DNA from 3 places in the Vreelandella sulfidaeris Esulfide1 genome. Region 3 is predicted to be linked to each of the others. Evidence: predicted binding sites of a transcription regulator. Region 3 holds the regulator's gene; each other region holds the start of a gene.

What was found. Region 3 encodes LexA, which represses DNA repair genes until DNA is damaged. Its sites were predicted from a motif close to TACTGTNTANNTANACAGTA; they were not measured.
Region 1: a site for LexA is predicted at 4,049-4,068, ahead of recA (recombinase RecA). Genes of this name have one in related genera too.
Region 2: a site for LexA is predicted at 3,752-3,771, ahead of ACW44H_RS13885 (DUF1654 domain-containing protein). Genes of this name have one in related genera too.

The regions. Positions count from the first base shown of each region.
Region 1 covers NZ_CM133364.1:662,661-675,200, forward strand. The annotation lists gene fdxA (ferredoxin FdxA) at 307-630, opposite strand; gene mutS (DNA mismatch repair protein MutS) at 809-3,370, opposite strand; gene ACW44H_RS03135 (CinA family protein) at 3,453-3,983, shown strand; gene recA (recombinase RecA) at 4,088-5,155, shown strand; gene ACW44H_RS03145 (regulatory protein RecX) at 5,180-5,644, shown strand; gene alaS (alanine--tRNA ligase) at 5,848-8,457, shown strand; gene ACW44H_RS03155 (aspartate kinase) at 8,543-9,793, shown strand; gene csrA (carbon storage regulator CsrA) at 9,987-10,175, shown strand; tRNA gene ACW44H_RS03165 (tRNA-Ser) at 10,309-10,401, shown strand; tRNA gene ACW44H_RS03170 (tRNA-Arg) at 10,483-10,559, shown strand; tRNA gene ACW44H_RS03175 (tRNA-Arg) at 10,659-10,735, shown strand; gene ACW44H_RS03180 (tRNA dihydrouridine synthase) at 10,956-11,906, opposite strand; gene ACW44H_RS03185 (OadG family protein) at 12,139-12,396, shown strand; gene oadA (sodium-extruding oxaloacetate decarboxylase subunit alpha) at 12,488-12,540, shown strand, end outside.
Region 2 covers NZ_CM133364.1:2,962,054-2,968,920, reverse strand. The annotation lists gene ACW44H_RS13910 (AAA family ATPase) at 1-300, opposite strand, end outside; gene ACW44H_RS13905 (hypothetical protein) at 733-948, shown strand; gene ACW44H_RS13900 (histone-like nucleoid-structuring protein, MvaT/MvaU family) at 1,001-1,381, shown strand; gene ACW44H_RS13895 (VRR-NUC domain-containing protein) at 1,809-2,615, opposite strand; gene ACW44H_RS13890 (hypothetical protein) at 2,683-3,387, opposite strand; gene ACW44H_RS13885 (DUF1654 domain-containing protein) at 3,506-3,736, opposite strand; gene ACW44H_RS13880 (SOS response-associated peptidase) at 3,868-4,521, shown strand; gene ACW44H_RS13875 (AAA family ATPase) at 4,889-6,229, shown strand; gene ACW44H_RS13870 (RloB family protein) at 6,222-6,867, shown strand, end outside.
Region 3 covers NZ_CM133364.1:2,283,563-2,296,102, forward strand. The annotation lists gene ppsA (phosphoenolpyruvate synthase) at 1-1,871, opposite strand, end outside; gene ppsR (posphoenolpyruvate synthetase regulatory kinase/phosphorylase PpsR) at 2,195-3,028, shown strand; gene ACW44H_RS10675 (hypoxanthine-guanine phosphoribosyltransferase) at 3,049-3,627, opposite strand; gene nagZ (beta-N-acetylhexosaminidase) at 3,675-4,706, opposite strand; gene ACW44H_RS10685 (L,D-transpeptidase family protein) at 4,792-5,343, opposite strand; gene ACW44H_RS10690 (TetR/AcrR family transcriptional regulator) at 5,321-5,998, opposite strand; gene lexA (transcriptional repressor LexA) at 6,277-6,954, shown strand; gene ACW44H_RS10700 (energy-coupling factor ABC transporter permease) at 6,963-7,634, opposite strand; gene purU (formyltetrahydrofolate deformylase) at 7,659-8,513, opposite strand; gene ACW44H_RS10710 (ribonuclease J) at 8,756-10,348, shown strand; gene moaE (molybdopterin synthase catalytic subunit MoaE) at 10,345-10,800, opposite strand; gene moaC (cyclic pyranopterin monophosphate synthase MoaC) at 10,815-11,612, opposite strand; gene mobB (molybdopterin-guanine dinucleotide biosynthesis protein B) at 11,707-12,243, opposite strand; gene ACW44H_RS10730 (uracil-xanthine permease family protein) at 12,328-12,540, opposite strand, start outside.

The sequences.
Region 1 (12,540 bases), 1.6 Mb from region 3:
TCGAGACGATCTGCGACAATGAACACAGGACAAGGGGAGGCAAGGATGCTTCAGACAGGATGCAGCGGGATGAGGGTCAGATGCGCCGGGTGATACAAAGAGGTAAGTCCCGGCAGGGAAGTCATCTGAGGAAGTTGATCCAGGGAGTGGTCAGAGGAAGTGCTTGGAGCGGGCGGCCTAAGGGCCGCCTTTTTTTTGCCCGCAATTTGGCAACACATTTTTGACGAATCACTTTCGGCGACACAATAAAAAACCAGCGCTAATTTAAAATAAGCGCTGGTTTTAAAGAGAGGTATTGATTAGCGGCTAGCGCTCTAGTTTCTCTAGCTTGCCGGGCTTGCCATCCCACTCTTCGGCGTCAGGCAGCGGATCTTTGCGCTCGGCAATATTGGGCCATACTTCTGCCATCTCAGCGTTTATCTCGATAAATGGCTCCTGCCCATCGGGCAGCTCATCCTCGGAAAATATCGCTTCGGCGGGGCACTCAGGCTCACACAGTGCGCAGTCAATGCACTCATCCGGGTGGATGACCAGGAAGTTCGGGCCTTCGTAGAAACAGTCGACCGGGCATACTTCCACGCAGTCGGTGTATTTGCACTGGATGCAGTTCTCGGTAACGACAAACGTCATCTTGCTATCCCTCTTGCAGGGCCGGGTTGCTCCCGGCCATGGTCAATCGTGAATGGTTATAAATCAGCCGTTTTTTATAAGCTAAAAGTTTGTGCGACATTCTAGAGGTGCGCATACCTGGCGGCAAGCGCCATATGGCCTTCTGTATAACCTGCTATAGGTCGTTCGGTGATCACCATTAGATCAGGTCTCGCCATTGATACAACAGTGATAGCGCTTCCCGCGGCGTCAAACCATCCATATCCACATTTTCCAATGCCTCCACCACAGGATGTGGCGCAGCGGCGAACAGGTCGTTTTGCTGCGGGGTGCTGCGTGGTGCTTGTCTGGTTGTATCTACGTCGTGGTGCTCCAGGCTCATCAGCTTCTCACGGGCTCGCTTAATAACATGGCCGGGAACGCCCGCTAACTGTGCCACCTGTAAGCCATAGCTCTGACTGGCGGGGCCTGCCTCAATGCGGTGCATAAACACGATGCTGTCGCCATGCTCGGTCGCTGTTAAATGAATATTGGCAACCCCTTCAGTATGTTCAGGCAATGCGGTCATTTCAAAGTAGTGAGTCGCAAACAGCGTTAGCGCACGGCCCTTTGCCAAATGCTCGGCACTGGCCCAAGCCAGCGACAAGCCATCAAAGGTGCTGGTACCGCGGCCAATTTCATCCATCAAAATTAAGCTTTGCTGGGTGGCGTTGTGAAGAATATTGGCGGTTTCGGTCATCTCGACCATAAAGGTGGAACGTCCGCCAGCGAGATCATCTGAGGAGCCAATGCGGGTAAATATCCGGTCCAGCGGACCAATCTCAGCGGCGTCGGCGGGTACAAAGCTGCCACAGTGGGCCAGTAGAGCGATTAACGCTGTCTGGCGCATATAGGTTGATTTACCGCCCATATTGGGTCCGGTAATAATCAGCATATGCTGGTCTGGATTGAGCGTCACGTCATTGGGAACAAAAGGCGTTTCACTGACTTGTTCAACCACAGGGTGCCGGCCTGCCTCAATACGAATGCCGGTGGTCTCGCTTAACGTCGGACGAACCCAGTGCAGCGCTTCGGCACGCTCGGCGAAGGCGCAAAGTACGTCTAGCTCCGCTAGAGCTTGAGAGGTGCTTTGTAGTGCATGGAGGCTGTTATTAAGCTCACCCAGCAGGCGATCATACAGCCACTTTTCACGCGTCAATGCGCGGGATTTGGCCGATAGCGCTTTATCTTCAAACTCCTTGAGCTCGGGAATGATAAAACGCTCGGCGTTTTTAAGCGTTTGACGGCGAATATAGTCAGCGGGCGCCTGCTGCGCCTGGGAGCGGGGCAGCTCAATAAAGTAGCCGTGTACCCGGTTGTAGCCCACTTTAAGATTGGCAAGCCCGGTGCGTTCGCGCTCGCGAATCTCCAGCTTAACAAGGTAGTCCCCGGCATTTTCGGCCATGCCGCGGTGTTCATCGAGCTCGGCATCAAAACCATCGGCAATCACGCCGCCGTCCCGAATCACGACAGGTGGATTTTCGATCAAAGCACGGCTAAGCGTGTCGGCTAATTCGGGGTAGGGGCGAATATGTGGGCGCAGGCTGTCGAGGGCGCTTCCGCTCTCTACCTCGCCCAGCTGCTCCTCAAGGGTAGGCAAGGTGACCAAAGCGTCACGCAGACGCGCCAAATCTCGCGGACGAGCGCTATACAATGCGACCCGGGCCAGAATGCGCTCCACATCGCCCACCGCGCTCAGCGTGTCGCGTAGCGGCATATAAGCGGCATCCAGACTTAATAGCGCCACGCCCGCATGGCGGTTCTGGACGATCTCTCGTTGCCGCAAAGGACGATTGAGCCAACGTTTGAGTAGCCGCGAGCCCATGGCCGTGGTGCAAGTGTCCAGCACACTAGCGAGTGTATTGTCCGCACTGCCGCCGAGGTTGATGTCGATTTCCAGATTGCGTCGGCTGGCGGCGTCAATCACCACGGCATCATCGCGATTCTCAACGCTAATCGCAGTAACGTGTGGCAGGCGCGAACGCTGGGTATCACGGGCGTAATCAATCAGCACCCCGGCCGCAATCAGCGCCGTGGTGAGATGCGCGCAGCCAAAGCCGCGTAAGTCCTGTACTTCAAACTGATCGCAGAGGCTGCGGGTAGCGCTCTCCAGGTCAAACAGCCACTCGCCCTGGCGGCGCAGGCTGCGCTTTTGCGACCAGGTGTCGGGTAACGCCAGGCTTTCGGGTACCAGTAGCTCGGCGGGGGAGAGGCGTGTTAACTCGGCGAGCATTTCGGCCTCGCTCTCCACTTCCAGTACGTTGAAGCGGCCGCTGGAGAGTTCCAGCCAGGCCAGGCCCCAGCTATCTTTGCCGGGAGAGACTGATACCAACACGTTGTCGCGGCGTGCATCCAGCAGCGCTTCATCATGCAGCGTGCCGGGGGTGACGATGCGCACGACCTGGCGGTCAACGGGACCTTTGCTGGTAGCGGGATCGCCAATCTGTTCGCATATAGCCACCGACTCGCCACCGGCGACCAGGCGTGCGAGATAGCCTTCAGCACTATGATAAGGTACGCCTGCCATCGGGATCGGTTTGCCCCCCGACTGCCCGCGCTGGGTAAGCGTAATATCCAGTAGTGCCGCGGCGCGCTTGGCGTCATCAAAAAATAACTCGTAAAAATCCCCCATGCGGTAGAACAGCAGTACCTCGGGGTGTTCGCGTTTGATCTTTAAATATTGCGTGATCATTGGCGTGTTCGGGGGGATGGCCTGTGACATGGGCGTCCTGATTGAGCAATTTCTTTGAGAAAGCTAAACACAGTATTCTACGCTGAACTGACGACTCACTTGAAGGAGCGACATAGTGCCCAGCGTATCTAGTCTGAAAAATCTTGACTTAACCCTGCTCGCTCAGCGTTTGGGGCGGCTTTGTCAGCAGTTAAAGGTGGAAGTAACCGCTGCCGAATCTTGCACGGGTGGTGGTATCGCCAGCGTGATTACGGGAGTGGCAGGCAGTTCAGCCTATTTCACAACGGGCTATGTCACCTATGCGAACGCAGCTAAGACACGTTTGTTAGGGGTTCCCGAGGCTACGCTGAGCGCACACGGCGCGGTAAGTGAAGAGGTGGTAAAAGCGATGGTGCAAGGCGCCTGTCGGGAAAGTGGTGCAGGTTTGGGGGTTGCTGTTAGCGGTGTGGCCGGGCCGGATGGCGGCAGCGCTGAAAAACCGGTAGGTACTGTCTGGCTGGCCTGGGGAGATGCCACCGACCAGCAGGCGGAGTGTTTTCATTTCCCGGGTGACCGTCAGGCAGTGCGGGAGCAGGCAGTGCGACAAGCATTGGCAGGGCTAGTGGCGCGTCTGGATGCCCGCGTGAAGGAGAGCAAAAAGTAATCGTAGGAAAATAGTTGTGGGAAAGCGTGATCAAGGATTTGTTTACGGCGCAATCTTTGGCATACTACTGGGTAATTATACAGCTTGTTATGAGGAATTTCTGAATGGCTCAGGATGACAACCGCACTAAAGCGCTAAACGCTGCACTCACCCAGATCGACCGTCAGTTCGGCAAGGGCACCGTTATGCGTCTGGGCGACGCACCGCGCGTGGTCATGCCGTCGGTTTCCACGGGTTCTTTGGGGCTGGATATCGCACTTGGCATCGGCGGCCTGCCGTTTGGCCGTGTATGCGAAATCTTTGGCCCGGAATCGTCGGGTAAAACGACCCTGACCCTTTCGGTGATTGCTCAGGCGCAGAAGCAAGGCAAAGTGTGTGCCTTCGTTGATGCCGAGCACGCCCTTGACCCCAGCTACGCAGAAAAACTGGGTGTTAATCTGGATGACCTGCTGGTTTCCCAGCCGGATACCGGCGAGCAGGCGCTGGAAATTACCGACATGCTGGTGCGTTCCGGCGGTGTTGACGTGATTGTTATCGACTCGGTCGCAGCTCTAACACCCCGCGCGGAAATCGAAGGCGAAATGGGTGATGCCCACGTTGGTCTTCAGGCGCGTTTGATGTCTCAAGCACTGCGTAAAATCACCGGCAATATTAAAAATGCTAACTGCCTAGTGATCTTTATCAACCAAATCCGCATGAAGATCGGTGTGATGTTTGGTAGCCCAGAAACCACTACCGGCGGTAATGCACTCAAGTTCTACGCCAGTGTGCGTTTGGATATTCGCCGCACAGGCTCGGTGAAAGTGGGCGATGAAGTCACCGGTAACGAAACCCGCGTAAAAGTAGTTAAAAATAAGGTGGCGCCGCCGTTCCGCCAGGCTGAATTCCAGATTCTTTATGGCAAAGGTATTTACCATGCGGGTGAGGTGATTGACCTGGGCGTGCAGTGCAATCTGGTTGACAAAGCCGGTGCATGGTACAGCTACAAAGGTACTAAAATCGGCCAGGGTAAAGCTAACTCAGCACTGTATCTGGAAGAGCACCCGGAAGTCATGCTCGAGATCGAAACACAGATTCGTGAGCAGCTCCTGGCCAAACCTGATCCGAAGAAGGAAGAGGCACCTGCAGATGCAGCGGCGGAAGTGGATGCTGGTGACGACGATCTGCTGTAAGCCGATCTTCGCTAAGGCAAGCTGATGGCATTTGGCTCGCAGCGCGATGCCACGCCCCGTGACATCGCCATTGGCTTACTAGCTCGGCGCGAATATTCTCGCGCTGAGTTAGCCCAACGGTTGAAGAAAAAGTCCTTCGATGATGCAGCTATTGATGAATGCTTAGACACTCTAGCTGAGCAGGCGCTACAGTCAGATGCTCGTTTTGCGGCTAGTTTTGTGCGCTCGCGTGTTTTGCGTGGCCAAGGCGTTGTTCGCATTAAAGGCGAGTTGCGTCAACGCGGCGTTGATCAAGAAACGCTCAATGCCGCTTTTGAAGCGGTGGAAGAGAGTGAGCAAGTCGATTGGTTTGAATTAGCCCGCGATACGCTTGCGCGTCGTTTTGACAGCCCCGGCGAAACACCTAAAGAACGTGCCCGGCGCGAGCGCTTTCTGGCCAGCCGAGGCTTTGATTTTGAACAAATTCGCTACGCGCTCTCCTGTTTGTAATTTCTCTTCTTCAGCCCGCTAACACCTCCCTCCTTACATTTTTAATCGCGCTCTAATACGCTTGTTCACCTAGCTGTTTGCCTCTCTGCCACTAAGTGCGGCTTTAGTCGTTTGACAACTGCGCTATAATGGCTGCTTTGCGACCCCTGAGGGTAGCGTCGACAGCGCCCTGGGACATCACGCTTTCTTGTTACGGATACCCTATGAAAAGCGCAGAGATTAGACAGGCCTTTCTCTCTTTCTTTGAAGAGCAAGGGCATACCATTGTACCCACCGGCTCTTTAGTGCCGGGGAATGACCCCACGCTACTGTTTACCAATGCTGGCATGGTGCCGTTTAAAGATGTATTTCTGGGACGAGATCCGCGCCCTTACGTGCGCGCCACCTCTGCGCAGCGCTGCGTGCGCGCGGGCGGTAAGCATAATGACTTAGACAATGTCGGCTATACCGCACGTCACCATACCTTCTTTGAAATGCTGGGTAATTTCAGCTTTGGCGATTACTTCAAGCATGATGCCATTCGCTTTGCCTGGGTGTTCCTGACCGAAACGCTGGGACTACCCAAAGAAAAGCTTTGGGTAACGGTGCACATTAGCGATGACGAAGCCGAGCGCATCTGGAAAGATGAGATTGGCATTGATCCTGAACGCTTCTCCAAGCTCGATGAAGATAATTTCTGGCAGATGGGCGATACCGGCCCTTGTGGCCCCAGCTCGGAAATTTTCTTTGATCACGGACCAGAGGTTTGGGGTGGCCCTCCCGGTAGTCCTGAAGAAGATGGTGATCGCTACATCGAAATCTGGAACTTAGTGTTCATGCAGTTTGATCGCGATGCCCAAGGTACGCTCAACCCGCTGCCCAAGCCGTCTATCGATACCGGTATGGGCTTAGAACGGGTGGCCGCCGTCATGCAAGGCGTGCATTCAAACTATGAAATCGACCTGTTTCAAAACCTGCTGCAAGCCGCCGCCAAAGCCACCGGCCACCCGGATATCGCCACACCTTCTCTGCGCGTGATTGCTGACCATATCCGTTCATGTGCCTTCCTGATTGCCGATGGCGTGCTGCCTTCCAACGAAGGGCGTGGCTATGTGCTGCGTCGTATCATTCGCCGCGCGATTCGTCATGGCCATAAGTTGGGCGCGGTAGAGCCGTTCTTCCACAAGCTGGTGGACGCGCTGGATGCGGAGATGGGCGATGCTTATCCGGAACTGCGTGAGGCGCGCGCTCAAATAGCGCGAGTGCTATTGAAGGAAGAAGAGCAGTTTGCGCGCACGCTGGATCACGGGATGGGGTTGCTGAATGCGGCGCTAGCTGAGCTTGATGGCAAGGTACTGCCGGGTGAGACGGTATTTAAGCTTTACGATACCTATGGTTTCCCTTTTGACCTTACCGCCGATGTTTGCCGTGAGCGCGGCGTTACCCTCGATGAAGAGGGCTTTCAACAAGCATTGGAGGCTCAGCGCGACCGCGCTAGGGCGGCCAGCCAATTTGGCGCCGACTATAGCGCCTCGATTGAACTGGATGGCGAAACGGCCTTTACCGGTTATGACCGGTTAGAAGACCAAGCCAAAGTAACGGCATTGGTCGACAGCGAAGGCAATGCACTGGCTGCGCTGGAAGCAGGCCAAAAGGGCGTCGTGGTATTGGATCGCACGCCGTTTTACGGTGAGTCGGGCGGGCAGGTAGGTGATACGGGCTATCTATATGTCGACGGTGGGCGCTTTCAGGTCACCGATACCCAAAAGCAGCGCGGTCATCACCTTCATCAAGGCATGATGGTAGAGGGCTCGCTGAGTGTTGGCGCCAGTGTGCGTGGCGAAGTAGATGCCAGCCTGCGAACGGCAACCATCCGCAATCACTCGGCAACACACCTGCTGCATAAAGCGCTACGTATGGTGTTGGGCGATCACGTTCAGCAGAAAGGTTCGCTGGTCAATGCAGAGCGACTGCGTTTCGACTTTAGCCACTTTGAGCCAATGACCGCTGAGCAACTAGCGGAAGTCGAACGGCTGGTTAACGAGCAGATTCTGGCCAACGCACCGACTCAGATCGAGCAAATGAGCCTTGATCAAGCCAAAGCCAAAGGTGCAGCGGCGTTGTTTGAGGCTAAGTACGCCGAGAACGTGCGCGTACTGACTATCGGCGCCGATGACTTCTCTATTGAGTTATGTGGTGGTACCCACGTGGCGCGCAGTGGCGATATTGGCTGCTGTCATGTGATGAGCGAAGTAGGCATTGCTTCCGGTGTACGTCGTATTGAGGCGATCACCGGTGAAAACGCGCTGACCTACTTCCGCGAACAGGAGGCATGTCTTGAGCGCTTGAGCGAACGTTTGAAGACCAAGCCCGAGCAGGTTGAAGCACGTGTGGAGTCGCTGGTTGAGCGTAACCGTAGCCTTGAAAAAGAGCTCGAACAGCTTAAAGCGAAGCTGGCCAGCGCTGCAGGCAGCGACATGCTCAGTCAGGTGCAAGAGATTAATGGCGTTAAACTCCTGGCGACTCAGCTGGAGGGTGTCTCAGGCAAAGACCTGCGCGGCATTCTTGATCAGCTTAAAAACAAGCTCAGTTCAGGCGTCATTATTCTCGGCGTTGCAGACCAAGCCGCTGGCAAAGTAAGCCTGATCGCTGGGGTAACCCAAGACTTGACCAGTCAAGTGAAGGCCGGTGAGCTGGTTAACCATGTTGCCTCCCAAGTGGGAGGGAAGGGCGGTGGCCGCCCTGATATGGCGCAAGCGGGAGGTAGTCAGCCCGACGCCTTGCCGGATGCGTTGAAGAGCGTACCGGTATGGTTGGAAAACGTGCTTAGCTAAACCTCTAGGCCGGTGGCATGATTGTCGCCGGCCTTATTTGTGACAATTTCACCCTAAATTCCCGAACGCATAGGAAAAACGGCATATGGCACTATACGTACAGAAGTTCGGCGGCACTTCGGTGGGCTCTGTCGAGCGTATCAAGGCCGTAGCGGAAAAGGTTAAGGGCTTCCGCGATCAAGGCCACCAGGTCGTAGTTGTGGTCTCCGCCATGAGCGGCGAAACCAACCGTTTAACAGATATGGCACAGGCGCTTAACGAAGATCCTGCACCACGCGAAATGGATATGCTGCTATCGACCGGTGAGCAGGTAACCATATCCTTGCTCGCGATGGCACTTCAGCAAATTGGTGTATCGGCCACGTCGCATACTGGCGCCCAGGTAGGTATTCATACCGATAACGCCTATACCAAAGCACGTATTCAGCGGATTGAAACCGATGACCTGAAAGCTGACCTGGAAGCAGGGCAGGTCGTGGTTGTGGCTGGTTTCCAAGGGGTGGATGAAGACGGCAATATCACTACCTTGGGACGCGGTGGTTCTGATACCACTGGGGTGGCGCTGGCGGCGGCATTAGGTGCCGATGAATGCCAGATTTACACTGATGTCGATGGGGTGTACACCACTGACCCGCGCGTATGCTCAAGAGCTCAGCGGTTAGAGAGCATTACCGTAGAAGAGATGTTGGAGCTGGCCAGCCTCGGTTCCAAAGTACTGCAGATCCGCGCGGTAGAGTTTGCAGGCAAATACAACGTGCCCCTGCGGGTGCTGTCGAGCTTTGAAGACGGCCCCGGTACCCTAATTGTTGCAGAAGCAGACCAAGACGAGGACGCTATGGAAGAACCACTGATCTCCGGTATCGCTTTTACCAAAAACGAAGCAAAGTTAACCCTGCTGAATACGCCGGATGTGCCGGGTGTGGCATCGCGTATCTTAGGCCCTATTGCCGATGCCAATATTGAAGTGGATATGATCGTGCAGAACGTGGCGCCAGCAGGTGACTATACCGATTTCACTTTTACGGTCGCCAAGGGCGATTACAAAGCGACTAAAAAGTTACTTGAAGAAACGGTAATCCCAGACTTAGGCGGTGGTGAGTTGCGTGGCGATGATAATATCGCCAAGGTATCCTTAGTGGGTGTGGGGATGCGCTCTCACGCGGGTGTAGCGTCTAAAATGTTCCGTGTACTAGCCGATGAGAACGTTAATATCCGTATGGTATCCACCTCTGAGATTAAAATCTCAGTCGTAATTGATGAGAAACATATGGAACTTGCTGTCAATGCACTACATAAAGCGTTTGGTTTAGATAAGGCAGATATCGAATCTGAATAACATGAATGCTTTAAACCTTCTACGCTGAAGGGGTACTTGCTGCCGTGTGGTGGTGAGCTTTCTTTCAACGGGAGGTTTAAGTGTCATGGAGCCGGAGTCCTTGGTGACAGGCAACACTATACTGCATAATGGTGTAGTGTTGCCTCCGGCTGACATATCCCGTTGCATAAAACGTCTGAAAAGGAGATCAGCCATGCTCATCCTAACTCGCCGAGTCGGCGAAACCCTGATGATCGGTGATGAAATCACCGTCACCGTTCTAGGTGTAAAAGGCAATCAAGTGCGTATTGGTGTTAATGCACCTAAAGATGTTGCAGTTCATCGTGAAGAGATATACCAGCGCATTCAGCGTGAACGAAACAGTGAAAACGAAGTAGAATAAGACTTGCGAGTTTGCATAATGACACGATGCTTAAGACGTAAGCTTATCTGTAAGATATGGTCGGTGCGAAAAAAATCCGTCGGGGACTAGACATAAGAAGCCTAAATCGGTAATATTCGCGCCGTGCCGTTAAGGAGAGGTGGCCGAGTGGCTGAAGGCGCTCCCCTGCTAAGGGAGTATAGGGTTTATAGCCCTATCGAGGGTTCGAATCCCTCTCTCTCCGCCAACAGCACGGCCAGTTAGTACTTTGTTAATGAGAGTTTTTATTAATAAAAGTTTTGTTAAAAAGTACATGGTCACAAGGTATGCGCCCGTAGCTCAGCTGGATAGAGTACCTGACTACGAATCAGGGGGTCGGAGGTTCGAATCCTCCCGGGCGCGCCACCTTCTAAGATTAGTAATCTGAATTCCAGCAGCGCTGGTTCTAATAGCATCAGCACTAGTCTTGGTAAATGTAAGTATAAATGTTTACAGAAATATTACGCGCCCGTAGCTCAGCTGGATAGAGTACCTGACTACGAATCAGGGGGTCGGAGGTTCGAATCCTCCCGGGCGCGCCAGATTCCTAAACCCGCTCTCAAACGAGAGCGGGTTTTCTGTTTCCAGCCTGACCGGCTATTTTTCTAGTCTGAACACTTGTTTCTAGCCTGACCGGAAGAGAATCGCTCGCACCCCGGTCTTGCGATCGTGTGTAGCGCCCCCGCTTTGCGGTAGGGCGCTTTTTTTTGGCTATTGAGTTTTATATTTCTAGCGGTATGAGCAGCACCGTTGAGCGTAAGGCTAAGCCAGTGCAGCGAACTGCTCATCAATGACGAGGCTGCCGAGCAGTTGGTCTAATTCGGTAAGACGTTTAACGCGCTGAAAGTTCTGATGTGCTTCGCTACTGCCTTGGCGCATTTGGGCGAGCCATTGTTTAACCAGCGAGACCACGACGCGGTCAGGCAGGTGTTGCCTTTGTAGGGCGGCATACTCTTTTAGCACGCTGGCCCGCATTGCCCAGCTGCTTTCGGGTAATCGTTCGCCGGTTAGCTGCCAGTGACGGATGCGCGGAGCAAGCCAGGGGTCCGCCAGCGCGCTGCGTCCTAGCATCACGTCACAACACCCCGACAACGTGCGAGCTTTCCAGTAATCTTCCAGGGTCCAGATATCGCCATTGGCGACCACCGGAATACTCACGTGACGGCGAATTTTGCCGATCCACTCCCAATGCGCCGGAGGGCGGTAGCCTTCGTCGCGCGTCCTCGCATGCACGACTAACTGCGCTGCACCGCCCGCTTCAGTGGCTTGGGCGCAGGCAACGGCTAAGCGGCGATTGGCAAACCCCAGGCGAATCTTGGCCGTCACGGGGATTTCGCCTTCTAGCGCTTCTGAAACGGCTTTGACGGCTTGATAAACGCGATCCGGTTGGCGTAGCAGCGAAGCGCCGCCATCATGGCGGTTAACCAGCTTGGCAGGGCAGCCAAAATTGAGATCAACGCTCACCGCGCCAAGCTTGAGAGCCTGGCGCGCATTGGCCGCCAGTGCGGTAGGGTCAGAGCCAAGCAGTTGTAAATGCACGGGAATGCCGCTTGGTGTTGTCACAGGCGGTTGCGCAAGCTCTGGGCAATGCTTGTAGAATACTCTTGGTGGCAGGCGCGCATCGACAACGCGGACAAATTCGGTCACCGTCCAGTCAAAACCGACTTGCCTAGTCAACAGGTCGCGAGTCAATGCATCAATCACCCCTTCCATCGGGGCTAGGCCAATTCTGCCTTTATGTAGTAAATTAACAACCATGAGTTCCACTATCGCGCCATTGCATTCTATTCTGAGTGTGGCAGGTTAGTGTATTCCCCTCACTGCGCCAAGTGCCTTTCACGGCATAGGCTTAATGATGTGCGCATGAGCAATTTAGAAACCAATTAGAAGCCCTGGTTGTGAATCATCGTTATAAACCGTATTTAGTAAATTAGGAGAGCGCCTTATGCAGGATCTAGAGCTATTGCAAGACGGTTTGGCGTTAATGGCGCTTGGAATGGGTGTCGTTTTTGTTTTTCTTACACTTTTAGTGATCAGTGTCACTTTCATGTCGAAGCTGATCGGGCGTTTTCAACCCGTACCAGTGACCGCCGTGACCGCTAAGAAATCGCCGTCATCTCATGCTCCCTCTGCTCAAAATGACGAGGTGATGGCGGTGATCAGTGCTGCAGTGCATCGTTATCGATCAACACGGCGTCACTAACTTTCTTAAATTTTTTCATTAAAGCCATTTTTTGGCTATTTTTTTGTTATTTTTACTACAAACTTGTGATTCTCTACTGCGAGCCAAGACCATGAACGAAATTAAACGCCCACTAGGCATTACTGATGTCGTGCTGCGCGATGC
Region 2 (6,867 bases), 680 kb from region 3:
TATATTGTTTAGTTTGCATATGTTGATATAAGCAAGAGCTTCTTTTTTTGTAACAAACGTATTTGATACTGCAACACGTTTGTTATTCGAAAGCGCATCAAGTGTCTTAGACATACACCACAAATGAGCTGACCTTATCTTTTTGTAATCATAATGATAGTTGCCATCTTCATCAGTGAAATACATGTCAGTTTCAACATGAATATCAACAATATTTTCATTAAGCATGCGCAATGCTGTAGTGCTTTTACCCGAACCAGGGATGCCGCGAATAATAAAAAGCTTAATATCATTTTTCATGTTTTAAGTTCCTGGTTTTTGATGATGTCACTAAGTGATGGGTAAGTTATACTAGTATGATTTTAAGCGTCAATAGTTAAATCTTAAGTATAATTTATATCCGCCGAAAGTTCGTTAAATAGCGCCACATTCTGGAGCTTTACATAATGAATAAATTTAAATAGAAGATGGAAAAAACTACTGGTATCGATCAATCACTAACAAAAACAGGAGTTGTGATATTCAATAATGATTCTCAAGTGATGATCCATCACGAGATTATAGAGACTAAATTGAACAAAATAGACGCGCTGGACAGCTTCAACGTGTTGCAGAGATCGCTAGCAGGATTGAATTTCTGTGTGGCTGGTACCGCGTGTCATCAGTGCGTGTAGAGGTTAGCTATGCACAAGCATCGGGCAAGCGACACGAACGCTTGCAGGGCTTCATTATGTGATAATTAATCGATTAATGCATGCATCTATAGATGTTGCTGTAATAGCACCCACAGCGCTTAAAAAAGCCGCTACAACGTCGGGAAGGGCAGATAAGCAAATGATGCTTGATGCAGTACCAGCAGATGATCGTGAACAATTGTCAAAAATCGGGAAAACCAAGGGCAGATATGATCTTGCTGATGCTTATCATCTTGCGCCTTTGCAATTCTAATATTAATATCAAACATGTGATTGAAATTAATTCAAAATGATAAGGTGAGCAAATGTCAGTATTAAGCAATTATATGGAAAAAGAAAAGCTGTTGAAGCAGCTTCAAGAAGAGCTTCAAGCGCTTGAAAATAACAAAGAACTGAAGCAAGAGTTAGAATTTAAAGACGCACTTACGCGTTTGATGACTGAATACGGTAAAGTTTCACGTGATGTTTGTGAGATGCTTGACCACAGCTACACAGCGCAGAAGGGCGGGAAGAAAGCTATAAACAAAGATGACGGACGAAAGAAACGTACTTTAAAAGTATACAAAAATCCTCATACGGGTGAATTTGTTGAAACCCGAGGTGGAAACAATAAGAAAATACAAGAATGGAAAGCTGAACATGGCAATGAAGAAGTTGTGGGCTGGGTTGTTGAAGAGCGAGAATGATCACATATGAAAAAGCCCCCCAGCGGGGATTTTTCATGTGCGCTTGCATTGTATATAATTCAGCACATCATCTTTATTGAAACGTTTTCCATATCCGAATTAGTATAATACTGCGAATTACGAATTTTCTAATACCATTCGATCTACTTTAGAACGATGTACAGCTTATAACCTTGCTATGTCTGTTGCTGCCAATAATTAATGCCCTCCATAGTTATGGTTATCTGCTGTTTTATAGTGCAGTTATTTCAATTTATAAACCACACGAAGGGGAATATAGTAATTGCTATGCAATTTCATAAATGCCTGATTTAATACCCTGTTAAGGTTATATTTATGTAGTGTATTTGTTTTTACATAGTGTGTATTTATGTGTGTAAAAAATGCTCTATAACGCCGCCCATCATGCGCTTGTCGCATGCATGGCTTACTTAGCTCTCACCAGTTGGAGAACCGAAACATCAGCGCCAATCTCTCGAATTAACGCCGGAATAGTTACGAGCTGGCTGCGGTGAAGCTTGTCCCTCGTTTTAACCTCGACGAATTTTAAACGACCATCTTTTATAAGAGTCAAATCAGGCCACCCGTTGCGGTGGTCATGAGCTTTAGAAATCCATCTTGCAAGTCGCTCAAAATGTGATTTCGGAACAGCATCAAACAAAGCGTCTGCGAATTCGATACTGAGGCCAGGATGCCACTCGTGGATTACACTGTGAGATATGATCTCTGAGAATGCAGCTAGGTACTTGACCTTGGGTGTTTCTTGAATTTGCTTAAGAACCTTTTCCAGCTTCTCTGTCTCGAGGTGCGACAGGCCAGCAACACCTTTAAGACACGCGTCCTCTCTAGCGTCGATGCAGGTTCCAAAAAAGATACTAGCTTCAGTAAGGGCATCAAGACAGAGTGCCTTGATTGCTGTACCGATTCCACCGCCTTCACAATAGCTACCGATGTAACCTTCGCGAGCAAATGCGTTGTAACAGTACATTTCAGGAGATGATCCTGATTCCCAGGGGCTAGTGCATAGCTCGATTGAAATTAATCCGCATTGCTCTCTTAGAGGCAGGTGCTCCATTGCTTTGATCGATCCGAGCAGCGTGATATTGCCATCAGAATCAACAAGGCCACGATTGACAAGCGCCTTGTTAGTACCTTTATCTAACTTCAGGGTTTCAGATGCTTTTTTTAAAGCCAGCAATGCGTTAATCATATTCTTGGATAACGGCTTGGTCATGCAGTCTCCATGTGAGCGGTAACTTACGAGCGTACGGTGACACCAGACCGCGAACTGTGGCGACTGGTTATAGATCATTAGCAAGTTGCGCAGCTTTAAAATACAATACGCTATTACAAAGGTTGAAAAGTTTTGGAATTAATTCGTTGTAACATTCTTCTATAAAGGATATTACGTTCTCACCTGCCACGATCTCGGACTGAGTTATAAGTTTCCCCTGCTCAATACGGCATGGCTTTTTGTAGCTATATTCTTCGAATTCCAAGTGATCCCATTTATTCGAAATTCTGATGAGGTGCTTATGCTTTATGGTGTTCACGTAACCCTTCACTTTATGAAAGGTAATATCCATCAAGAAATCTATCAGTTCATTATAAAAAGGCATCTGTTCATATTTTTTAATGAAGCTTAATTCCCATTTGATGCTTGCAACCTCAGGATCATCCTTTACCGGAATGAAGAGGTTTAGCAAATAAGGGAATGAATCGAGCAAAGCATGCAAGCTATTGAGAAACGCAGCAATATTAGCCTCGTAAACATACCTTACGGGCACTGTTTCTCCAGCTCGTAGATAGACTGAAATCCTATCAAACCGCAAGTTAGGTTCCTTCGCTGCATCCTTAAGGTTAACATAATGATACTCGCAATACTGGAGCCAACGATGAATTGACTGGGTGCACACTTCAAGCTTCACAATTGAGGCGTCATCCTCATCGCCAAGCTCCTGCTTTTTTAGCATTATAAATTTTGCTATATCAATTTGTTGTCCCATTTTTCCCTCTACACTCTGGTGAGCAATAATGCAGCGTGCACTAGTAATCCTGCTTCGGCCAAGAGCTAACGTTTAGACGACAATGGTACAACGCGGCCCAAATCAGTTAAATGCATACTCATGACATCGACTCTTCGGGATTCCAGCTAATGCTTACATGCTCGGCATCATCGTCAATGGGCGTGAGCGTGACGTTCTCGACAGTGCCCAATTCTGAAATCACCCTTGCCCAGTCTTCCGGTTCGTCCTCGGCCTGACGTTTTACTTCTACCCAGTGCTTCGACTGCGCGCCGGGACTATTGATTGCCCGCTGCACTCGCTTGACTAATTGCTCGTATGATTTAGACATAAGCTCCTCCTTAAATACTGATAATATATACAGTACAAGGGCAGACGATAAGCGATCAGAAGGGGAGACCGCAAGCATTGATAAGAAGCGGCGGGATGTGAGGCGCAATTTATCGGCTATCATTCAATCATGTGCGGAAGATTTGCTTTATTCACCCCATTAGACAGTTGGCCACAGTAGTCGGCGCGACTGTGCCTGAGCGTGTAGTGCAACCATGTTATAATATTGCTCCCGGCACATGGATTACTGTCGTGAAGCAGCTGTCAGAAAACGAGCCGCCGATTATCGATGATATGTGGTGGGGGTATCGACCAGCGTGGCCAAAAGGAACGGGCAGTCAGCCTATCAACGCCAGGGTTGAGACAGTAGCGTCTAACGGCTATTTCAAGTCAGCTTTTGCCAAGCATCGGTGCTTGATCCCCGCCAACGGATGGTATGAATGGATCAAAGATACAAGCCCTAAGCAACCGCATTTCCTCGCACGTGCTGATGAAAAGCCTTTGTTTTTCGCTGGTATATTTTCCCAGCGAGGCGATGGAAGCTTAGGCTGTGCAATCTTCACCGAACCTGCGCGTGGTAGTGCTGCTGAAGCGCATGATCGTATGTCGTTGATACTTAATGACGATTGCCTTGCCCCTTGGCTAGCACCTGATCTGACGGATCGAGAGACTACCCACAACATGATACAGAATATTGATGCTGGATTAATCGAGCACTGGCCTGTCAGCACCTCAGTGAATAAACCCGCTGAAGGACAAGGAGAAGAGTTGATCAATCCAGCCTAACGTTTCTCGTCTCGTCTCGTCTCGTCTCGTCTCGTCTCGTCTCAGGCTGGGGGCGCACTGATCAGATTTTTACCTCTGCTGTGGGCTTGCATGAATCAGTTGCAGATCGATTCACACGTCACGCCATCACTATCAACGTCTAATCTTTCTTCCTTGCACAGCTTTAAATGAAAACATGTCTCTTCACATGAAGTCATCTGCTCGTATGTTTTATGCAAGCCTAAATTGAGCATTTCTGCGACCTCACCAGGGCACAGATTCGCGCCGTGTATAAGGGTGGTCAGCCTTACGTTGGTGGCTGATGGATCGTATTGAAACTCTAAAATTCTTTGAGGCAATCGCCTTAAGACAATGCTAGAATCATTTCTTGGAAGCTTTTGCGCAGAAAATTCATCGTAAAGCATCATTTAGAGACTTGAAAATGATCATAGATTTCACAATATCAAATTTTAGATCAATTAAAAATGAACAAGTTTTCAGCTTATTTGCTGAAAGTAAGTCTGAACACTTGTCAGGTAATGTAGCCTATCCTAATCAAGGAAAAATTGGTGTTTTAAAAACAGCTGGAATATATGGTGCTAACGCGTCTGGGAAAAGCAATCTTTTAAAAGCATTTGAAGCTTTAAAATATATAGCATGTATTAGCGGTGACCTGAAAGATGGGGATAAGATTCCTTGCTATGAGCCATACTTATTATGTGATGAAAATGAAAGTGCCCCTGTTGCTTTTGAAATAGAATTTTTTGCTAAAGATGGTCTTAGATATATTTATAAAGTTTCATTTTTAAGCCATAAGATTATTGGTGAATCATTAGATTTTTATCCATCCAGACAAAAAGCAAACTTATTTACGAGAGAAGAAAATGATTCCTGGGAAGAAATCACTTTTGGAGGATTGTATAAAGGTGGTAGGAAAAAAATAGCTTTCTTTGAAAATAATACCTATTTGTCTAAAGCTGGAAATTCAGCAGATGCTCCTGAGTTAATTCGTAATATTTACAATTATTTCAGAAATGATATGTTATTTGTCGGTTTAAACCAACAGGTAAACATGCCTGAATGGACAGAAAATACTCAAAACATTCAAAAAATATCAAGCATACTATCTAAAGTGGATACAGGTATAAATAATGTAAAATATGAAGATAGGGATATGTCTGGGTTTAGATTTCCTACTGATTTGCCAAAAGAGGTTTTGAATAGGTTAGTAAAAAGCCTTAAGAAAAAGCCTGTTTTTTTTCATGAAGGAGAAGAAGGAAAAACAAGCAAATTTACGGAAGAAATGGAGTCAGACGGAACATTGCGAATATTCAATATGTTTCCAATGATTATTGAAGCCATCGATGACGGTAGTGTTCTTATTTTGGATGAGCTTGAACATAGCCTTCATACACATCTGGCCGAATTGATTATCAAAATATTTAATGATGAGAGATTAAACACGAAAGGTGCGCAACTAATTTTCTCAACACATAATGTAAGCTTGATGTCTCCGGAAAACTTGAGACGTGATCAAGTGTGGATAGCAGAAAAAGAATCAGGTGTGACAACTTTAGTTTCACTAGAAGATTTTGATAAAAATTTAGTCAAAATAGATAGTCCTTTTGGAAGGTGGTACGATGACGGTAGATTTGGAGGTATACCGAAAATAAACTATAAGGCGATAAGCGACATTCTTAGCTTGAACTCGGAGAATAAGGATGCCTAAAAAAAGAGGAACTAATAAAAAAGATACGCAACGGCTATTGCCTGTAATTCATATTTTCTGTGAAGGCGCTAAGACTGAGCCTTTATATATAAACGGCTATGTTAATAAAGAACATCCTAATTTGAGAAGATTGAAGCTAATTGATATCAAAAAGACAAACAAAAATACACCTGTGCAATTGGTTAAAGAAGCAAAGAAGCTAAAGCGTAACAGCGATATCCCCGAGCATGACTCTATTTGGGTTGTTTATGATAGGGAGTCTCCAGCGAAATATGATAATCATTTACACGCGCAAGCATTTGCACAAGCAAAAGCTAATGGTGTTAAAGTCGCCATAAGTAATGTTTGTTTTGAGCTATGGATACTTCTACATGTTTGTGACAAGTTTAACGCGTCATATCTAAGCTATGATGATCTTTTGAAAAATAGCCGCTTAAAAAACGGTTTGAAGAAACTAGGCATAAAGGATTACGAGAAAGCTGACACTAAAATTTTTGAAGCAATAAGCGCAAAGATTAGCACCGCAAGAACGAGAGCTAAAGCAATGAATCAAGCCACAATTGATTCTTCAGAATTCGATATTGATAAACCTTATCTTCTAAATCCGTTCACAACAGTTGGTGATTTGCTAGATGCAA
Region 3 (12,540 bases):
CGGCACTCGAGTTCAAAGCAGGGCCGGAACGCCTCAGAAATGTAGCGTGACGCGCCACGGAAACCCAGCATTGGATTTTCTTCACCTGGCTCATAAAGCTTACCGCCAATCAAATTTTCGTATTCGTTTGACTTAAAATCTGACAAACGCACGATCACACGCTGAGGGTAGAATGCGGCCGCCAGGGTAGAGATGCCTTCTACCAGCTTATCCACATAAAAACTGACTGGATCGGTATAACCTGCGGTACGTAAATCGATTACCTGCTGTAAATCCACAGGCAACGTATCGTACTCCAACAGCGCCTTTGGGTGGACGCCAATCATGCGGTTAATAATAAACTCAAGGCGTGCCAAACCAACACCTGCGTGAGGCAAGCTGGCAAACCCAAAAGCGCGATCAGGGTTGCCCACATTCATCATGATTTTGAAAGGGATTTCTGGCATGGCATCGACACTGGAGACTTTACAATCAAACTCCAGAAGGCCTTCATAGACATTGCCGGCATCGCCTTCAGCGCAAGACACCGTCACGTCGATCCCATCTTGTAGTTGAGTGGTGGCATCCCCACACCCCACTACCGCAGGAATGCCCAACTCGCGGGCAATAATCGCCGCATGACAGGTGCGCCCGCCTCGATTAGTGACAATCGCAGAAGCACGCTTCATGATCGGCTCCCAATCCGGGTCGGTCATGTCAGTGACCAGGATATCGCCGTCATGGATCTTGTCCATATCATCCGGACTTAACACTACCTTAACGGTACCCCGGCCAATGCGTTGGCCAATTGCCCGTCCGGTAATCAATGTGCGACCCTTTTCGCGTAGCTGGAAGCGCTCAAGCTTGCCCCCTTCCTGCTGAGAGACCACCGTTTCAGGACGTGCCTGTACGATATACAGCTCACCGTCATCACCATCCAGCGCCCACTCGATATCCATGGGCCGCTGGTAGTGCTGTTCGATAGTCATTGCCTGACGGGCCAGGTCCATCACTTGCTGATCGTTGATACAGAAGCGGCCGCGGTCGGCATGGGGCACATCGACGGTTTCAACCGATTTACCGGCGCTGGCATCTTGGCCATAAACCATCTTGATCAGCTTAGACCCCAAGTTACGGCGTAATACCGCCGGACGACCTGCCGCGAGTGTCGGTTTATGTACATAAAACTCATCGGGGTTAACCGCGCCCTGCACCACGGTTTCACCCAACCCCCAAGAGCCAGTGACAAAAACGGCATCTTTAAAACCAGATTCCGTGTCCAGAGTAAACATAACGCCGGCCGCGCCGGTCTCTGAGCGCACCATTTTTTGCACGCCTGCCGACAAGGCGACATTTTCGTGGGCGTAGCCCCGGTGTACTCGGTAAGAGATTGCACGATCATTAAACAGCGAGGCAAAAACTTCGTGCACTGCGCGTTTGATGTTGTCGAAGCCTTCGATATTCAGGAAGGTCTCCTGCTGTCCCGCGAAGGAGGCGTCGGGGAGATCTTCCGCGGTGGCTGAGCTGCGCACGGCTACTTTCAGTTGCGGGTGCTGTTGTTGAAGTTGGCCATACGCTTCACGCAAGGCTGCTTCAAACGTGGGGGGAAGCGGGGTATCGATAACCCATTGGCGAATGTTGCGCCCTGCTTCGGCCAAGGCTTTCACATCATCTACATCCAGACGAGCAAGAGTAGCGTTGATACGTTCATTTAGCCCTTCATGGGAGAGAAATTCGCGATAAGCGTGGGCAGTGGTGGCAAAGCCGCCAGGAACCGTCACTCCAGCACCTGAAAGATTGGAAATCATTTCACCCAGCGAGGCATTTTTGCCACCCACGCGTTCGACGTCCGACATGCCCAACTGATCGAACCACAGAATATACTCTTCCACGTAACCCCCTCGCTCATAGACACCGGCACAGCCGCTGACATAGTTACCAAAACCATGCATAGTCGATAAGACCATGGGCCATGGATAATTAATCAAGACACCCTAGCACCACGCCCCACTATTCGCCATTGGTCTAATAGCGAAGAGAGTGGAGGATTTTTACAACAGTAGGGCTTTTTGGGCTGGTTATGTAGTCAGGTGCGAGCGCCTTTCATCAAATGTGTATCGCGCTGACGAAGTTGCCGCAGTAAATTGCTATGCCACGTTGTGCTGGCAAAAGGCTCGGCCCACAATAGACGCATTCATCATCACTGGATTTTGTCATGAAACGTACGGCTTTTTTTATTTCAGATGGCACCGGCATCACGGCGGAAAGTTTAGGGCGCAGCCTACTGGCCCAGTTCAGCGATGTCGAAATCGACATGCAGACCAAGCCCTATATCGATACGCTGGAAAAAGCTCAGGCGTTAGCAGCGATCATTGAATCAACGGCCGACCGCGACGGGCATCGTCCTATTATCATTGACACCATTGTCGACCAGCAGATTCGCGACGTCATTCGTCAGGCATCCGGTTTCAAAGTCGATATTTTTTCGACTTTCCTAGAGCCTTTAGAACAGGAGCTGGACACTCACTCTTCCTACAGCGTGGGGCGTACTCATTCGATTGGTAGTGATGACGTTTATATGGACCGTATTCACTCCGTTCACTTCGCGCTTGATAACGATGACGGCGCCCGCACCCATCAATATGATAAAGCAGATATCATCCTGGTGGGCGTCTCACGCTGCGGCAAAACACCCACCTCGCTCTATTTGGCACTACAGTTTGGCATTCGAGCAGCCAACTATCCGCTGACGGAAGATGATCTAGATGAAGACGGAATGCTGAAGCTGCCCAAGGCACTTGTGCCTCATCGTCAAAAACTGTTTGGCTTAACGATTGATGCACGGCGCTTGTCGGCGATTCGCAATGAAAGACGCCCCAATAGCCGCTACAGTTCGATGGATCAATGCCTTCAAGAAGTGGAACAGGCTGAATCGCTTTACCGCACCATGCATATTCCCTTTATCGATGCGACACGCTTTTCGGTGGAGGAGATCTCTACGCGAATGATTGCCGAGACCGGTTTAGCGAGGCGCTTTTCGCCCCGCTAATACGATAAGTCACTGGGTGATTACATGCCTTTCGGCGCAAAAATACCCGGTGCGTTGCGCCAGTAACCTTTGTAATCCATACCAAAGCCGAACACATAACGATCGGCGACTTTCAAGCTGCAATAGTCGGCTTTCAAACCGGGCACTGCTTTGCGATCGTGTTGCTTATCGACCAATACAGCCGTGGTGACACTGGCGGCTTGGGCTTCTTCACAGTAAGCCAAAATGGCCGCCAGTGTCGCGCCTTCGTCCAAGATATCGTCAACGATTACCACATGGCGGCCTGCCATGGGTACTTCTGGGGAAACACGCCAAAAAAGCTCACCTCCACGGAGTTCATTGCGGTAACGGGTGGCATGTAGATAGTCCACTTCCAGCGGGAAGCCTAACCGGGTGAGCAAATGCCCTGTCGTAATCAAGCCGCCATTCATCACACAATAAAAAACCGGCAGTTTATCGCCTAAATCACGAGTGATTGCTTCCGCCATGCGATCAAGAGCCAGTTCTACCTCTTGTTGTGAAATTAAACAGTCGGCGTTATCCATCAACTCACGCATTGAGTCTAGCGACTCTAACGCCTCTTTATCCAACTTTGACATCTACCAACTCCAGGGCGGGTTATAAACTTTATTTGCTGCAACAGTGGTTAAATAGCGCTGGGTTTTGACTGGTTCGCCAGCGCTTCCAGCTTAGCGTGAGCACGACGCCAACGGCCCAGTGCACTCAGCGCGTCTAAATCAGGGCGCGCACGACTATAGCGCAGTTTAGCGGGACGTTTGGTCTCAATGCCCTGGCACGCCAGCATCACTTCTAGCGCGGCAGCACGATCATTACATACCAACAGCATATCGCAGCCTGCCGCTAGCGCCGCCTGAGCGCGCGCTTTAGGATCGCCCGCTTCGTGGGCGCCCGCCATGCTTAAGTCATCGGAAAACACACAGCCTTTGAACCCCAGCGATTCGCGCAACATACCGAGCCAACTAGGTGAAAATCCTGCTGGGCGCTTATCGAAAGCACTGTAAATCACATGCGCAGGCATCACGCCTTCTAGCTGTGTGGCTAGCTGGGCAAAGGGTATCAGGTCATGCCGTTTAATATCCTCTAGCGGACGGTCATCCACCGGCAGTGCGATGTGAGAGTCTGCGGCTACCCCACCATGGCCAGGGAAGTGCTTACCCACCGCCGCCATACCTGCATCGTGTAGGCCCTGAATAAACGCGCTGCCCAATTGCGCTACGTGTTGGGGATCACTGCTAAAACTGCGATCACCAATAACACTTGAGACACCGCTTTCAACATCCAGTACGGGAGCAAAACTTAAGTCCAACCCGCAGGCGGCCATTTCCATTCCCAATAACCACCCAGCATCTTTTGCTAACGCCAAGCCATCCTCGGGATTGTCGCGATAGCGCTCGCCAATGCGCGCCATGGCAGGAAGACGGGTCAACCCTTCTTTAATACGCTGAACGCGTCCGCCCTCTTGATCGACTGCCAGCAGTAAATCAGCACGCACACGGCGAATATCGCTGCAGAGTTGGCGAACCTGATAGCCATTCTCGACATTACGGGCAAATAAAATAACGCCCCCTACCGTCGGTTCAAGTAGTAAGCGCTTTTCTGCAGCCGTCAATTTAGGGCCTTCAAGGTCCAGCATGACCGGGCCTAACGGTTGAGTCATCGTGATAGGTCCATTAAAAGGGGCGATGATTCTAGACGATCGTCTAGCAGAGTCAAAATCTGAGACACATTAACGGTTGTTGCTGTCAGTCACAGCCTGGTTCGTCAAAACACTGCCGACCGCCATGCAACCAAACCGGGGTACCCGGCACTGCTAACGAAAAGATAGTCAGCAAATCACTGTTACGTAAACGGATACAGCCATGGGAAGCAGCAACACCCATCGGCTGATCAGGTGGCGTACCGTGCAGGTAGATATAGCGCCGTTGAGAGTCTACCTGGCCTCCGCGGTTCACTCCCCTTTCTAACCCGCAAAGCCACAAAATACGGGTTAAAATCCAGTCACGTCCTGGATGACTCTCGTCTAGCGCAGGTGAAAATACCTCACCATTCCAGCGTCGGCCCCGAAAAACGGCATTCTCCGGTCTATCAGCACCAATAGCGGCTCGTACATAGTGCCAACCATGGGGTGTTTTACCACTCCCATTTTGCTCTCCATTACCGGCGGCACCGGAAGAGATCGCGTATTCATGAAGCACTTTCGCGCCCCGCCAGCAGCGCAGTAGCTGTTGACTGGTATCAATCTCCAACCAGATGTTTTCAGTTGGAGGTAGCTCAGCTAGCTTGGGCGTTCGCATGTTTTCCTTCTTCGAGGGCAGGAGGTAACGGTGCATTCATGGCAGCAACTACCACCGGACGCAACCGCCTTACTAAATCCCGCACAGTGACCTGCTCGTGATAATCCTTTTCCGCGATATCTCGCAATGCATCGAGTCCTGACAGAGTAAATATCACGGTACCAAGCATAAAGTGTAGTCGCCAAAAGCGTTCCGCGTCAGGCAGGTCTGGTGTCGCCTGACGCACAAGCTCCGTGAAACGGGCAAACACATCGCCATACTCTTGCTGAATATGGCGTCGAAGATGCCCTTGTGCTTGGCTGTAGGCCAGTCCTAGTAAGCGCATGAATACTTTGAGACTATTGCGTTCAGCCGGCACAGCCAGGACGGTTGTTGCCATTGTTTCGAGTAACGTTTCAAGCGGCACAACGTGCCCTTTATGCTGGGCTTCAAGCTCATCAAGCGCGGTGTGAAAACGCACTGTAAAAGGATCTAGATAGCGAGAAAACACAGCCTGTATTAAGGCTTTCTTAGAGCCAAAATGGTAGTTCACGGCTGCTAAGTTGACGCGCGCTTTGCTAGTGATGTTGCGCAGCGAGGTTTCAGCAAAACCACGCTCTGCAAACAGCACTTCAGCGGTATCGAGTATACGGGTCACCGTATCAGACTGAGCCATAGCGCTCTCCAGGGAAACAAGTGTTTAAAACATAGCAAAATACTATTCTATAAACTTGGCAGGCTCAACGCTTGATTTACTAATGAAATATGGCGTCTTGTATAAGCAAAAACTTAGTTTAAAACGATGACTAAAATTGCCCGCGTAGAGAAAATGAGGATTGACAGGCCATATACTGGACAGAGGAACATACTGTATACTTAAACACTTATCGATTAATTCGACGTTTATCTTGTTACTGTCAATTCACTATCAATTTACAAATTATGGAGTCTGGTATGTCGCGTCCGCTAACCGCTCGTCAACAGCATGTTTTTGATTTTATCGTTAAGACCATGGGCGAATTTGGCTACCCTCCTACGCGCGCCGAGATTGCTAAAGCGCTTGGCTTCCGTTCTCCTAATGCGGCTGAAGAACACCTGCGCGCACTTGAGCGCAAGGGGGTTATTCGCATTATCCGCAATACCTCTCGCGGCATCCGCCTGCCCAACCAAGAGCCCCAAGAAGCCCTGGATAGTGCCACCACAACCGTACCCTCCAATGTAGAGCCGCTGCCCACAGGGCTACCGGTGATTGGAGAAGTGGCGGCAGGCAGCCCTATACTGGCCGCCGAGCATATTGATCGCTACTGCCCATTACCACCAGAATACTTCACCCCAAAAGCTGACTACCTACTGCGTGTACGTGGTTTATCAATGAAAGATATCGGCATCTTAGAAGGTGACTTGTTGGCAGTTCACCGCACCGAGCGGGTACGTGATGGACAGATCGTGGTGGCTCGTCTTGAGGATGAAGTGACCGTTAAACGCTTCAAACGCCAGGGGCATCAGGTAACCCTGTTTGCAGAAAATTCCGACTTTGCGCCAATCGAAATAGATCTGCGCTTCCAGTCACTCGATATCGAAGGCGTCGGCGTCGGTGTCATTCGCGGTGGTAACGGGCAGGCGCTCGGCTAAAACAGGCGTTACTGCAGGTCGATATAGCGGTGGTCATTGAAAGTGGCCACCCAATCAGGATGGTAAACTAGCAGAATACTAAGCAACATGCCGGTTAGTAACGCCTCGGATGGCATTAATAGCGGTAGGAAGCGCGCATACTCCTGAGCCAAATAGACAGCATCAGGATCAGTACCCGCGACGACTATCAGCAACACTGCAGCTAACCCTCCTCCCAGCGTTGCCAATGCAGAGCCGAAAAAGCCGCAGACAAAAAGAAATACCATCAGGTTATCCGGTAGGCGCCGATCTACCAACCGCCATACCGTGCCAATGATCGCAGCAGGCACTATTCCGGTGACAAGAATATTAGCTCCCAGCAGCATCCACTCATTGCGACCGATCAATACCATAGCAATATTGATAAGTACGTTACTGATCAGCGCTAGGGGCGCCTTAAACACAAGTGTTAGCAATACCGTAAAGACCAGGTGCAACGTTAGCCAATCAACCGCCTGAGCACGCAGTTGCCACATCAACACCACCGCCAGCGTCGCGCCTAGCCAACGGTGCTGAAGCGCGACGTCTCCCCTCAAGGCCTGCCACGGCCGCCGACTAATTACCCAAGCAACAACTCCTAACGAGAGGAGCGAGGTAAGCAGCAGCATCCAGGGCGCTAATACACTTTGCGCAAATGACATGGTGGCCTCTCGGTTCAATAACTATTAACTAAACACCACAGTTTTGTTGCCATGGACCAGTACCCGATCCTCTAAATGCCACCGCAATCCCCGAGCGAGCACCGCTTTCTCCACATCACGGCCGAAGCGTACTAAATCGGTGGGCGTATGACAGTGGCTAACGCGATGAATATCCTGTTCGATGATAGGACCTGCGTCGAGTTCCTCCGTTACGTAGTGGCAGGTAGCTCCAATCAGTTTAACTCCCCGCTGGTAAGCCTGGTGATAAGGCTTAGCGCCAGCGAACGAGGGTAAGAAACTGTGATGAATATTAATTACTCGCCCCGCATAACGCGTGCATAATTCAGGTGGCAAAATTTGCATATAACGCGCCAACACGATGCAATCAGCACGCGCATTGTCAATTTCAACCTGTACCTTCGCAAACGACGCCTGTTTGTTTTCAGGATCAACCGGAACATGATGGTAGGGAATGCCATACCATTCAGTCAGTGAACGCATATCGTCATGGTTAGAAATAACACCGACAATATCGCAATCCAGCTCACCCGCTTGCCAGCGATAAAGCAGATCTACCAAGCAGTGCGACTCTCGCGACACCATTAGCACCACTCGCCGTCGCTTCTGGGTATCGACCAGTGACCACTGCATATTGAATTCGCTGGCCACCGGTTCAAATGCAACACGTAACGCTTCTATCGACATGCCCACGGAATCCGCCAATATTTCGTAACGCATAAAAAAACAGCCAGTTTCTAAATCTGAATGCTGACTTGCTTCAGTGATGGACCCACCCTGCTGGGCAATAAAACTCGATACTCGCGCAACAATACCCACCCGATCAGGACAGGACACAACTAAACGATAATAATGAGACATGTGAGCTACTCTTGACCTGCTTCTAAGGTAATTATTACAAACCAGCGGCTTAGGATGTTAACCAGACTGCATAGTGTATCGGAAGGCCATGGATGATTGTTAGCCGCCCCTGCCTTCCCGTATAGTTAAGGCACTACTTTTTAGGCTTTTCATAACTAATGCATTCACCACGCGTTCAAATTCGTCCCCGTCGTCGTCCGCCGCTGCGCATGCTGCCGCTGGGGGGATGCGGTGAGATTGGTATGAATCTAACGCTATACGGCTATGACGATCACTGGATTGCCGTTGACTGCGGCATGATGATTCGCCAAGACCTCCCCGACTCGCCGCTCCAGGTGCCCAATGTTGATACACCGAAGGCACTGGGCATCGTGCCGAAAGCACTGTTTATCACTCATGGACATGAAGATCACATTGGCGCTGTTGCTTGGCTATGGCCGCTGTGGAACTGTCCCATTTATGCCACCCCGCTTGCGGCAGGGCTGTTACGGCTTAAATTTGCTGAACATCAACTCAGCAGCGCCGCTATCCAGGTCATCGAACCGGGCGAGGCGTTAGAAAGTGGCCCGTTCACGCTGCGCTATTTACTTTTAACGCATTCAATTCCCGAAAGCTGTGCGCTGATGATGATGGCCGGTGGCTATCGCATTTTACATACCGGTGACTGGAAACTCGATCCCGAGCCACTCATTGGCATGCCGATGAACGCAGCCCAATTCAAAGCGCTTGCCCCCATTGATTTAGTCGTGGGCGACTCCACCAACGCCCCTATGCCTGGTCACTCTGGCAGTGAAGGGGATGTTGCTCGAGCACTCACAAAGACCCTCAGCAACTGCCAGGGCCGTGTGGTAGTTTCTTGTTTTGCTAGCAACCTTGCCCGAGTGCTTGCAATAGGACGCGCAGCCCAACAGTCTGGTCGCCGTATTAGCTTAATGGGCCGCTCTATGGAGCGCATGGTCAGTGTCGCCCGCGGGCTTGGCTATATGGATGATTTACCGCCGCTGGTACCCAATCATGACCTTGGGTATTTACCCCCCAATGAAGTAGTGATTATTGCTACCGGCAGCCAGGGCGAACCCCGCGCCGCGCTACAGCGTCTTGCTCAGGGACGTCATCCTTTTGTCGATCTTCAACCAGGCGATAACGTCATATTTTCGGCTAAAGCTATTCCAGGCAACGAGCGTCCTATTGAGCAACTCAAAAAGCGCTTAACGCATCTAGGTGTCAGTATCTATGACGAGTTCAATCACCCTGAGCTGCACGCCACCGGACATCCCGCTCAAGACGAGCTCATTAAGCTTTATCAGTGGGTTAGGCCAAAACATCTTATGCCTGTGCATGGCGAAGCCCGCCATCAGCAGGCTCATCAGTCGATTGCTGGCCAGCTAGGCATTAGTGCTCCGTTGACACCCGTCAACGGCGATCTAATCTGCTTTGATAGTCATGGATTACGCTGCGAAGCACGATACCCACAGCCGCCCTGTATTGTCAGCCAAAACAGTGTAGTGCCTCATCCCGGCTTGGAAGTGAGCGACGCCAGTACGACTCGCCATGGCAGCTTGTACCTGGCACTGCCAGTAACAGCCACAGCCACAGGCTGGGCGCGTATCGGTCGTTTGATGCTGGACGCATCAGGTGCTAGCCCGCTGGATGAAGATAGCTTTAGCGACTGGCTAGATGATCAGCTTGATGAAATTGCTGCTGATACGCTTGCCGATCTGCGCCATGCGTTACAGCCTCGCCTAATTCACTGGCTAGCAGAACATATGCAGCACCTGCCCGGCGTGCACCTACAAATTATGGCCGCAGAAATGCCTGAGCTCTCCAGTCGTTAGGCCCAGCGCGCCGCGTCCTGCTGGTCGGAATGCCGCTCTTTAACCCAGTACTCGCCTTGAGTAGAGTGCTCTTTTTTCCAGAAAGGCGCCTGGGTTTTTAGGAAGTCCATTATAAAATCGCAGGCTTCAAACGCTTCACGGCGATGGGCGCTGGCAACCAGTACGCGCACAATCGGGTCGCCCGGCCCAAGATAACCCACCCGGTGGATAATACGCACTGCCTGTAACGACCAGCGCTGCCATGCCTGTTCACCTATGTCGGTCAGGGTGCGCTCGGTCATTCCTGGATAGTGCTCTAGCGTTAATCCTGTCACGTCAGGTGTTTCGTTAAAATCACGCACCAATCCGGTAAAACTCACCACTGCGCCAACATCACTGCGTCCTGCTAGCGCATCGTCATACCCATAACTCATCGAGAAAGGCGCTGCTTGAATCGCCACCTTAATATCCATCTTAGTATTCACACTCAGCCCCCTGTGACCGGTGGAAAAAACGCCACCTCATCATCGTCGGTCACTAGTGCATCATCGTTTGCCATCACTTGGTTAATGGCGCATAGCGTACGCTGATCGGTAAGCAGTTTGAACCGACCATCGCGCTCAGCCAGCGCTGCTTTTAAACCACTGATATCGCGGCTAGTAAGCTGATCCAGACCGACGATCACTTCGCTTTCGCCTACTCGCTCGCGTAATTCGGCCAAAAACTTAACCCGCACGCAGGGTGACGGGCAACGCTCACCTAAACTAACCTCTCCCGACATACCATCACCAGTGACAATTGGCGCCTGCACACTCATGCGCTGGTAATCACCGCGCTGGCCGCCCTGTTTACTGTCGAGTTGAATGGCCTCTATACACATGCCTTTATCGACCGCTTTGCACATATCATAAAGAGTCAAACAGGCCACCGAGACGGCGGTAAGCGCTTCCATTTCAACGCCGGTGCGGCCATTCAAGCGGCACAAAGAGGTTACATGAACACAAGACCCAGCCATGTCGATCTCGAATTCAACCGATACCTTTGACAGTGCTAATGCATGGCAGAGGGGAATCAGCTCATGGGTACGCTTTGCTGCCTGGATACCCGCAATACGCGCAGTGGCCAGTACATCCCCTTTGGGCAAGCCACCTTCACTAAGCAGCTTCAGCGTCTCAGGCTGCATGACAATACGTCCCGAGGCGACCGCTTCGCGGCGTGTCTCTTGTTTATCGCCGACATCCACCATATTGGCTTCGCCACGTGTGTTGAGGTGGGTTAGATGCATGTTGGTCACCTTTCCTTTTGGAAGCCAGAGTACTTATGAGCGCAGAGTTCTTATGGGCAGAGTTCTTAATTGCACGGCCCTTAAAGCAAGCGTGTTACTTTTTCGTGCTTACCCAGTCCACTATCCAGCGCGCTATTGCGTCGCTATCGTCAAGGTTTAACTGAGTCACCCCAGTGGCCAAATTGATAGGCGTTGGCGCATTCAGCGCGACCGCCTTAACCCATGGGCCGGTTAAAATGGCCTGGTCCCCAATGCCTTCACGGTAAAGCACCAGCTTAGCAATCGGCCACTCTTTAAAGCCTTCGACAATCACCAAATCTGGATTATGCGGCGCCATCATGGCCACTAACTGGGCTAAATCAGGTTCTTCAAGGCCGGGGGTCTCCTGCATTAACGCAAAGCGCTGGCGGGAGGCTATTAAAACCGGTGCCGCGCCGGCACTGCGCAGCTTATAACTATCTTTACCTGGCTGATCGACATCAAACGAATGATGCGCATGTTTAATGACAGCCACTTTTAAACCTTGCTCGCGCAAGCGTGGCAGCAGTTGCTCTAGTAGCGTCGTTTTACCCGTACCACTCCAGGCGGCAATCCCCAGAATGGGAAAGGATGCGGTTAGTTCATTAGCCATACAGCCGGCACTCCTTATTCTATTTGAGCGCTATCCTGTCAACGATACCATGCACACAATGCACAAGCGCTAAAGAGGACGACGTCACTCGCCCTCTTTTTCCTGAGGCAACAGCCAGTTCAACACAATCCCCACGAGCGCAGCCAAGCTCACGCCTTGCAGCGTAAACTGACCGCCACCAAACTGCATACCGCCAATTCCGAATACCAATATCAGCGAGACGACCACTAAATTGCGGGGTGCTGTCAGCGATTGCCCTGCGCGTACAAGCGTGTTCATACCAACGACTGCAATAGA